Regions from separate parts of the Arthrobacter sp. NPDC080082 genome, predicted to be linked through region 1. Evidence: predicted binding sites of a transcription regulator. Region 1 holds the regulator's gene; the other holds the start of a gene.
The links. Region 1 encodes LexA, which represses DNA repair genes until DNA is damaged. Its sites were predicted from a motif close to TCGAACANNTGTTCGA; they were not measured.

Region 1 (4,397 bases):
GGCTGACCCGGCGGTGCGGAATGTGGGGGGACGCGGGCTCAGCCGCGGTGGGCGGTGAGGATCCGTTCCAGGGCCTCCAGGAAGGCGGTGGTCTCCGCCTCGGTTCCGGCGGTGACCCGGAGATGGCCGGGGATGCCGACGTCGCGGACCAGCACGCCGGCGTCGAGGAGTTCCTGCCAGACCCGGTGCGGGTCCGTGAGCCCGCCGAAGAAGACGTAGTTCGAGTCCGACGACGCCGGGGTAAGGCCCATTCGGGTCAGCTCGGTGACGATCCGGTCGCGCTGCCGCTTGATGTCCTCGACATCGGCCATCAGCGCCTCGCGGTGCCGGAGGGCGGCGAGGGCGGTGGCCTGGGTGATGGCGGAGAGGTGGTACGGCAGGCGCACCAGGCGCAGCGCGTCGGTGACCTCGGGAGCCGCGGCCATATAGCCGATCCGGGCACCGGCGAGGGCGAAGGCCTTGCTCATGGTGCGGGAGACGATCAGCCGTTCCCGGCCGGGCAGCAGGATCAGGGCGCTCGGGGTGCCCTCGTGGGCGAACTCGTGGTACGCCTCGTCGACGATGATGATGGCCTGGCTGGCCTCCCCCGCCTCGTAGACGGCTTCGACGACATCAAGGCCAAGGCCCGTGCCGGTGGGGTTGTTGGGCGAGCAGAGGAAGACGATGTTCGGCTGCAGCTCGCGGACCTGCCGGGCGGCGGACTCGGCGGTCAGGCTGTAGCCCTCGCCGCGGACGCCGGCGACGTAGCCGGTGTCCGTTCCGGCAGCGAGCAGCGGGTACATGGAGTACGTGGGAGGGAAACCGAGGGCGTTGCGGCCCGGACCGCCGAAGGCCTGGAGAATCTGCTGCAGCACCTCATTGGAACCGTTGGCGGCCCAGATGTTCGTGGCGTCCAGCCCGTGGCCAAGGTATTCGGCCAGCGCCCCGCGGAGTTCGGTGAACTCCCGGTCCGGATAGCGGTTGAGCCCGGCAGCCGCCTCAGAGACGGCCTCCGCGATCGCTGCCCGCACGTCGGCGGGGACACCATGGGTGTTCTCGTTGACGTTCAGGAGAATCGGAACGTCCAGCTGGGGAGCACCGTAGGGGCGCAGGCCCCGCAGGTTGGTCCGGAGGGGAAGTCGGTTGAGTCGCTCAAGCTGGTCAGTCACGTCCCCAGTTTAAGTGAGAGGACTGTCTGGCCGGAAACCGTGACCAACGACGGCCCATCCCGCGGCCGGCGAATGGCCTTACCAAGTTCGGCGGACGCTCCGTCCCGGGGATTCAGCTTAGGGGGTCGGAACGAAGAGCTGCTGGCCGGGCAGGACCGGCGCGGCGTCGAGGTTGTTCAGCTGCACGATCTCGGCGACCACGTCCCTCGGATCCCGTTTCGGGTCGACGGTGCCGGCGATGGTCCACAGGGACTCCCCGGGCTGCACGGTCACGGTGACCGTCGGGGTGGTTGCCAGCGATGCAGGGGAATCGGCGGCCTTCGCCGGCGCGGTCAGGGAGCCTGCCAGGGACAGCAGCAGGGCCGCGAGCAGGATCAAGGGCAGTCCGAAGAAGACGAAGCGTCCCCGCCGGGTCAGCCGCAAGGGAGCCTGGGCCGAAGAGTGGGCCCGGCGTACAGCTGACGCGCTCCCGGCGGTCGCGTCAGCGTCGGCCGGGGCCGCGAACGGAGCTACCGCCCCGGAGAAGGCCGTGGCAGTATCCGGCACGAGATACAGTGCCGGCCTTCCGGCGTCGGAAAACTGCGAACCGGCGAAAGCGATTCTTGCTGACATGAACTGAGCCCTCCTGGACTTGTCGTTGCCGCCCGGCGTACTCCTCGTACCTGCCGCCAACCGGCTGAACCATCATTCGCTTCGAACACAAGGCCGAAACCGGCCGTGGTTCTCCACTTGCAATCTTCGAACACATCTTCGAATCTTGCTGTTCTCTTTTTAGCACCTATGAACGAACTCTGTCGAGACTCGCTAGAACAAATGTTTGAAAAACACCGGCGGCTGACCTATTTTTGAAGCACGGAACCGGTCCCTCGAAGGACCCGCACTCCGCACCTGCAGTCTGAAACCTGTCGAACACCCGCCAGCGGTGATCAAGAGCAGTCAAACGGCAGGCACTGACATTTTTAGGATTCGCAGCAATCGGGCCGCTTCACTCGGTCCGCCGGCCACGGATCCGCACCACGAACGGAAGGCACGGGGACCATGGCAGCACAAGCCACCGGCGGGAGGGCAACCCGGCGCGGCGCCCAGCCTGCCCGGGCGCCCAAGAGCCTCACCGTCCGTCAGAAGAAGATCCTCGAAACCATCCAGCGGTCCGTGACGGACAACGGCTATCCGCCGTCGATGCGCGAGATCGGGGACACGGTGGGGCTGGCCAGCCTCTCCAGCGTGACCCACCAGCTCTCCCAGCTGGAGAAGCTGGGCTACCTACGCCGGGACCCCAAGCGTCCCCGCGCCATGGAAGTGTTGATGCCGCTGACCCTGGACGAGGGGTCCACCCCGATTTCCGGCGTCGAACAGCCCCGCGGGCTGAAGGCCGTCGGCGGACTCGCGGTGTCGGAACTGGCCAGCGCCACGGACACGGCGATGGTCCCGTTTGTGGGCCGGATCGCCGCCGGTGGCCCGATCCTGGCCGACCAGGTGGTGGAGGACGTCCTCCCCCTGCCGCGCCAGCTCGTGGGCCACGGTGAGCTGTTCATGCTCAAGGTCGCGGGCGATTCCATGATCGACGCCGCGATCTGCGACGGGGACTGGGTGGTGGTTCGCCGGCAGAACGACGCCGTCAACGGCGACATCGTGGCCGCCCTCCTCGATGACGAAGCCACGGTCAAGACGTTCCGGCAGCGCGACGGCCACACCTGGCTGCTGCCGCAGAACACCCAGTACGAACCGATCCTGGGCGACCACGCCGTCATCATGGGCAAGGTCGTCTCGGTCCTCCGCTCCCTGTAGCGCGGGCAACGCCGCCGGCCAGGGGCCCGGCTGAACGCGCTGAACGCCCGGAGCTGGGGACCCCACCCCGCCCGGACGCCGAGGCCTGAGCGCCGCCAAACCCCGCCGAACGTCCCTGCCCCGGGGGCCTACGACCCCTGCGCGGCCTCTTTCGCGAGCCGCTCCAGCGACGCCACGGCCACCGCCGGGTCCGTGGTGGCCCAGAACGGCGGCAGCGCGGCCCGGAGGAAGCCGCCGTAACGCTCGGTGGACAGCCGTGAGTCCAGCACCGCCACCACGCCGCGGTCCGACGTCGAACGGATCAGCCGGCCCGCGCCCTGCGCCAGCCGGATCGCCGCGTGCGTGGCCGAGACGCTCATGAAGCCGTTGCCCCCGGCCTGCGCCACGGCCCGGGAGCGGGCCGTCATCAGCGGATCGTCCGGCCGCGGGAACGGGATCCGGTCGATCACCACCAGCCGGCAGGAGTTGCCGGGCACGTCAACGCCCTGCCACAGGGACATGGTGCCGAAGAGGCAGGTGTCCGGTTCGTCCGCGAACTGCTTGACCAGCGCGGTCATGGTGGATTCGCCCTGGCAGAGGATGCTCAGGCCCAGCCGCGGCCGGAGCGCGTCGGCGGCCTCCTCCGCGGCGCGCCGGGAGGAGAAGAGGCAGAGCGCGCCGCCGCCGGAGGCGCGGATCAGCTTCTCGAGCTCGTCCAGGGCCTCGGGCGCGGTCCCCCGGCCCGGTTTGGGCAGGTGCTTGGCGACGTAGAGGATGCCCTGTTTGGGGTATTCGAACGGCGACCCGACGTCGACGCCGGTCCAGCTCGGGGCGCCGGGGCCCACCAGGCCCAGGCCCCCCGCGGCCGGTTCGAAGGCCGAGCCGATGGCGAGGGTGGCCGAGGTCAGCACCACGGTGTGGTCCGCGAACAGGCCCTCCCGCAGCCGCCCGGCCACGCTGAGCGGGGCGATGTTGATCAGCGCGGGCGCCGAATCGTCCGGCTGCGAGTAGCCCTGCTGCGGGTCGAAGGTGCTCTGCCGCGAGAACCACACCACCTCGCGGTTCTCGCGGGCCGCGAGCAGGCGTTCGCAGAGCTCCAGGATCACCATCAGCCGGGAGCGCGCAAGCTGCCGGCCGCCGTCGGCCGTGGTGGAGCCGTCTCCCTTGGAGTCGGAGAGCGCCGCACGGCAGGCGTCCCGGAGCTGGTCCACGCAGTCGAGCTGTTCGCTGTTCAGGCCGTTGGGCATCAGTCCGCCGGGAACCCCCGCGACGGCGAGCTCGAGGTTCGCGGCGGCGTTGTTCAGCGCGTCCACGGTGATGCCGGTGTGCTTGCGGGCGCCCGAGGCGGCGGCGTGGACCATGGCCACGGAGAGCTGGCCGGAGACGGCCCCGGTGACCCGGTCCTGGAGTTCGTGCGCCTCGTCCACGACGACGACGTCGTAGTCGGGCAGCACGGCCAGGCCCTCGAAGGCGCTCACGGCC
Region 2 (4,397 bases), on a different contig from region 1:
ACCTGGGCGACGCCACCGACATCGTGGTCCGCGGCGTCATGGGCCGGGGCTTCGACGAGGCGCACCTGGGCCGGCTGCTGCTGGCGGTGTCGCTGATGTACCTCGGCGCCTCCGTCTTCAGCTGGATCCAGGGCGCCCTCACCGCCACCGCCGTGCAGCGGCTCAGCTACGGCCTCCGGGCCGCCGTCGAACGCAAGGTCCACGTCCTGCCGTCCGCCCACTTCGAGGGCCAGCACCGCGGCGACGTGCTGAGCCGGGCCACCAACGACGTCGACAACGTCTCCCAGTCCCTGAACCAGCTGCTCAACCAGTTGATCATGTCCGTCCTGATGCTCACCGGGGCGCTGACCATGATGATCTGGCTTTCGCCGCTGCTGGCGCTCATCGCGCTCGTCTCCGTGCCGGTGTCCACCCTGGTCACCGTCCTGGTGGCTCGCCGGTCGCAGGCGCACTTCGGCGAACAGTGGAGCAGCACGGGCGCCGTCCAGGCCCACCTCGAGGAATTCTTCTCCGGGCACGAGGTGGTCAAGGCCTTCGGCCGCCAGGAGGCCGCCGCCACGGTCTTCCGCGCCGGGAACGAGCGGCTCTACCGGGCCGCCTCCAGCGCGCAGTACCTCTCCGGGATGGTGCAGCCGCTGATGCTGTTCGTCGCCAACCTCAACTACATCGCCGTCGCCGTCATCGGGGCACTCCAGGTGGCCGCGGGAACCATGAGCATCGGCGGTGTCCAGGCCTTCATCCAGTTCAGCAGGCTCTTCAGCCAGCCGATGGGGCAGATCGGCGGCATGCTCACCCTGATCCAGTCCTGCCTGGCCTCCGCCGGGCGCGTCTTCGCCCTGCTCGACGCGGACGAAATCCCCGCCGACACCGGAGAAGTCGCCGTGCCAGCCGGCACCGGCAACGCCGCCCTTCCGGCCGGACGGATCCGCTTCGAGGGGGTCAGCTTCGGCTACCGCCCGGACGCACCGGTGGTCCGCGACCTCAGCTTCACGGCCGAACCCGGCCAGACGGTGGCGATCGTCGGCCACACCGGCGCCGGGAAGACCACGGTGGTCAACCTCCTGATGCGCTTCTACGAGCCCGACGCCGGCCGCATCACCATCGACGGCGTCGACATCGCGGAGCTGCCCAGGGACGTCCTCCGGGCGGGCATCGGAACCGTCCTGCAGGACGCCTGGCTCTTCACCGGCACCATCCGGGACAACATCGAGTACGGCCGGCCCGGCGCCCCCGACGCGGACATCATCGCCGCAGCGCAGGCCAGCCACGTCGACCCGTTCGTCCGCGCCCTCCCGGACGGGTACGCCACCGTCCTCGGCAACGACGGCGGCTCGCTCAGCCGCGGCCAGCGCCAGTTGATCTCGATCGCCCGCACCCACCTGGCCGGCGGCAGCATCCTGGTCCTGGACGAGGCCACCAGCTCCGTGGACAGCAGGACCGAGCTGCAGATCCGGGAAGCGATGGCACGGCTCCGGGAGGACCGGACCAGCTTCGTGATTGCCCACCGCTTGTCCACCGTCCGGGACGCTGATCTAATTCTCGTCATGGACCAAGGACGCGTCGTTGAGCAGGGCACCCACCAGGAACTGACCGGACGGGGAGGCCACTACGCCGCGCTGTGCCGCGCCCAGTTCGCCGGGCTGCCGGCCGCCGCGGACGCCCTGGAGTCCGGCCGGTGACGCCTCCGTCCGCCGGCACGGCCGCCTTTCCGGGCACCTGGAAGCCCAGCACCGCCAGCTCCGTCCCGCTGTTCGAGCAGCTGCGGCTGAACATCATCGAACGGGCCGACGACGGCACGCTCGCCCCCGGAACCCGGCTCCCCGCCGTCCGCAGCCTGGCCGCCGAGCTGGGCGTCGCGCCGCACACCGTGGCCCGCGCCTACAAGGAACTCGAGGCCGCCGGCGTCGTCAGCACCCAGGGCCGCAACGGCACGGTGGTCTGCGCGCGGGACGAGGCCTGGGGGTCCCTCGCCGAGTCCGCCGCCGACTACGCCGCCGCCGCGCGGGCCAAGGGCGCCAGCTTCGCCGAGGCGGTCCAGCTGCTCGCCGCCGCGTACGACCGCCACTGAGCGGCGTTGAGCGCCCCTGACCGGGGTGCCCTAGCACACGCACCGCCCGAATAGCGATTCGAAGAAGTTTTCGATTAGCATGGTAAGCGTGCCTAAAGCCGTAGCTGAAGAACCCGCCGTCGTTATCCAGCCTGACGCCACCGCGCCGGAGCCCGGAAAAGCCGTGTCCCGGACCGAAGGAAAGACGGCCCGGGTGGCCACCGCGGTGCCGGAACGGCCCGACCTGTCCCGCCTGGTGGTGAAGGGCGCCCGCGAGCACAACTTGCGCAACGTTGACCTGGACCTGCCGCGCGACGCGATGATCGTCTTCACCGGCCTCTCCGGCTCCGGCAAGTCCTCCCTGGCGTTCGACACCATCTTCGCCGAGGGCCAGCGCCGCTATGTCGAGTCGCTCTCCGCCTATGCCCGGCAGTTCCTGGGCCAGGTGGACAAGCCCGACGTCGACTTCATCGAGGGCCTCTCGCCCGCGGTCTCGATCGACCAGAAGTCCACCAGCAAGAACCCCCGCTCCACCGTGGGCACCATCACCGAGATCTACGACTACATGCGCCTGCTCTGGGCCCGTGTGGGGCGCCCGCACTGCCCGGTCTGCGGCGAGCCCGTCACCAAGCAGACCCCGCAGCAGATCGTGGACCAGCTGCAGGAACTGCCCGAGGGTACCCGGTTCCAGGTCCTTGCGCCCGTGGTCCGCGGCCGTAAGGGCGAATTCGTCGAGCTCTTCAAGGAGCTCAGCGCCAAGGGCTACTCCCGTGCCCGGGTGGACGACAAGCTGGTCCAGCTCAGCGACCCGCCCAAGCTGGGCAAGCAGTTCAAGCACACCATCGAGGTGGTGGTGGACCGCCTGGTGGTGAAGGAAGGCATCCGCCAGCGCCTGACCGACTCGGTGGAGACCGCCCTGGGGCTCGCCGAGGGCCGCGTCCTGGCAGAGTTCGTGGACCTCGACGCCGATGATCCCGAGCGGATCCGCGCGTTCTCCGAGCACCTCGCCTGCCCCAACGAGCACCCCCTCGCGCTGGACGAGATCGAGCCCCGCTCCTTCTCCTTCAACAACCCGTTCGGTGCCTGCTCGGTCTGCAGCGGCATCGGCACCCGGCTCGAGGTGGACGAGGAACTCATCGTCCCCAACCCCGAGCTGTCCCTGGCCGAGGGAGCCATCGCCCCCTGGTCGATGGGCGCCGCCACCACCGAATACTGGATTCGTCTCCTCAGCGGCCTCGCCAAGGACGTCGGCTTCTCCATGACCACGCCCTGGGAGAAACTCTCCAAGGATGCCCGCCAGACCGTCCTGCACGGCAAGGACCACAAGGTGGTCGTGCAGTACCGCAACCGCTTCGGCCGGGAACGCAAGTACAGCACCGGCTTCGAGGGCGTCGTGCAGTACGTGCACCGCAAGCACACCGAGACGGATTCCGACTCGGCCCGCGACCGGTACGAGGAATACATGCGGCAGGTCCCGTGCCCGGCCTGCAATGGCGCGCGCCTGAACCCGGCCTCGCTGTCCGTGCTGATCAACGGCAAGTCCATCGCCGAGGTCGCCGCCCTGCCGATGCGCGAGTGCGCCCACTTCCTGGACACCCTGGTGCTCACCGGCCGCGAGGCCCAGATCGCCAACCAGGTGCTCAAGGAGATCCAGGCCCGCCTGACCTTCCTGCTGGACGTCGGCCTCGAATACCTGAACCTGGAACGGTCCTCGGGCACCCTGTCCGGCGGCGAGGCCCAGCGCATCCGCCTGGCCACCCAGATCGGCTCCGGCCTGGTGGGCGTGCTCTACGTCCTCGACGAGCCCTCGATCGGCCTGCACCAGCGCGACAACCGCCGGCTCATCGAAACCCTCACCCGGCTCCGGGACCTCGGCAACACCCTGATCGTGGTCGAACACGACGAGGACACCATCCACGAGGCCGACTGGGTGGTGGACATCGGACCGGGCGCCGGCGAGCACGGCGGAAAGGTGGTCCACTCCGGCTCCTACCAGGACCTGCTGAAGAACACCGAGTCCCTCACCGGCGACTACCTCTCCGGCCGGAAGGCCATCGCGGTGCCGAAGAAGCGCCGCAAGTACGACAAGAAGCGCGAGCTGAAGGTCGTCGGGGCCAAGGAAAACAACCTCCTCAACGTAGACGCCTCCTTCCCGCTGGGGCTCTTCACCGCAGTCACCGGCGTCAGCGGCTCCGGCAAGTCCACGCTGGTCAACGAGATCCTCTACAAGGTCCTCGCAACCAAGCTCAACGGCGCCAAGCAGGTGGCCGGCCGGCACAAGACCGTCCAGGGCCTCGAGCACCTGGACAAGGTGGTCCACGTCGACCAGAGCCCCATCGGCCGCACGCCC

Region 2: the regulator LexA is predicted to act here: its motif matches at 2,127-2,142, upstream of uvrA (excinuclease ABC subunit UvrA).

What each region holds. Positions count from the first base shown of each region.
Region 1 is NZ_JBFBKQ010000004.1:399,328-403,724, reverse strand. It holds gene AB0O44_RS10870 (histidinol-phosphate transaminase) at 39-1,148, opposite strand; gene AB0O44_RS10865 (LysM peptidoglycan-binding domain-containing protein) at 1,266-1,571, opposite strand; gene lexA (transcriptional repressor LexA) at 2,187-2,936, shown strand; gene AB0O44_RS10855 (ATP-dependent DNA helicase) at 3,065-4,397, opposite strand, start outside.
Region 2 is NZ_JBFBKQ010000005.1:81,422-85,818, reverse strand. It holds gene AB0O44_RS11475 (ABC transporter ATP-binding protein) at 1-1,679, shown strand, start outside; gene AB0O44_RS11470 (GntR family transcriptional regulator) at 1,676-2,068, shown strand; gene uvrA (excinuclease ABC subunit UvrA) at 2,232-4,397, shown strand, end outside.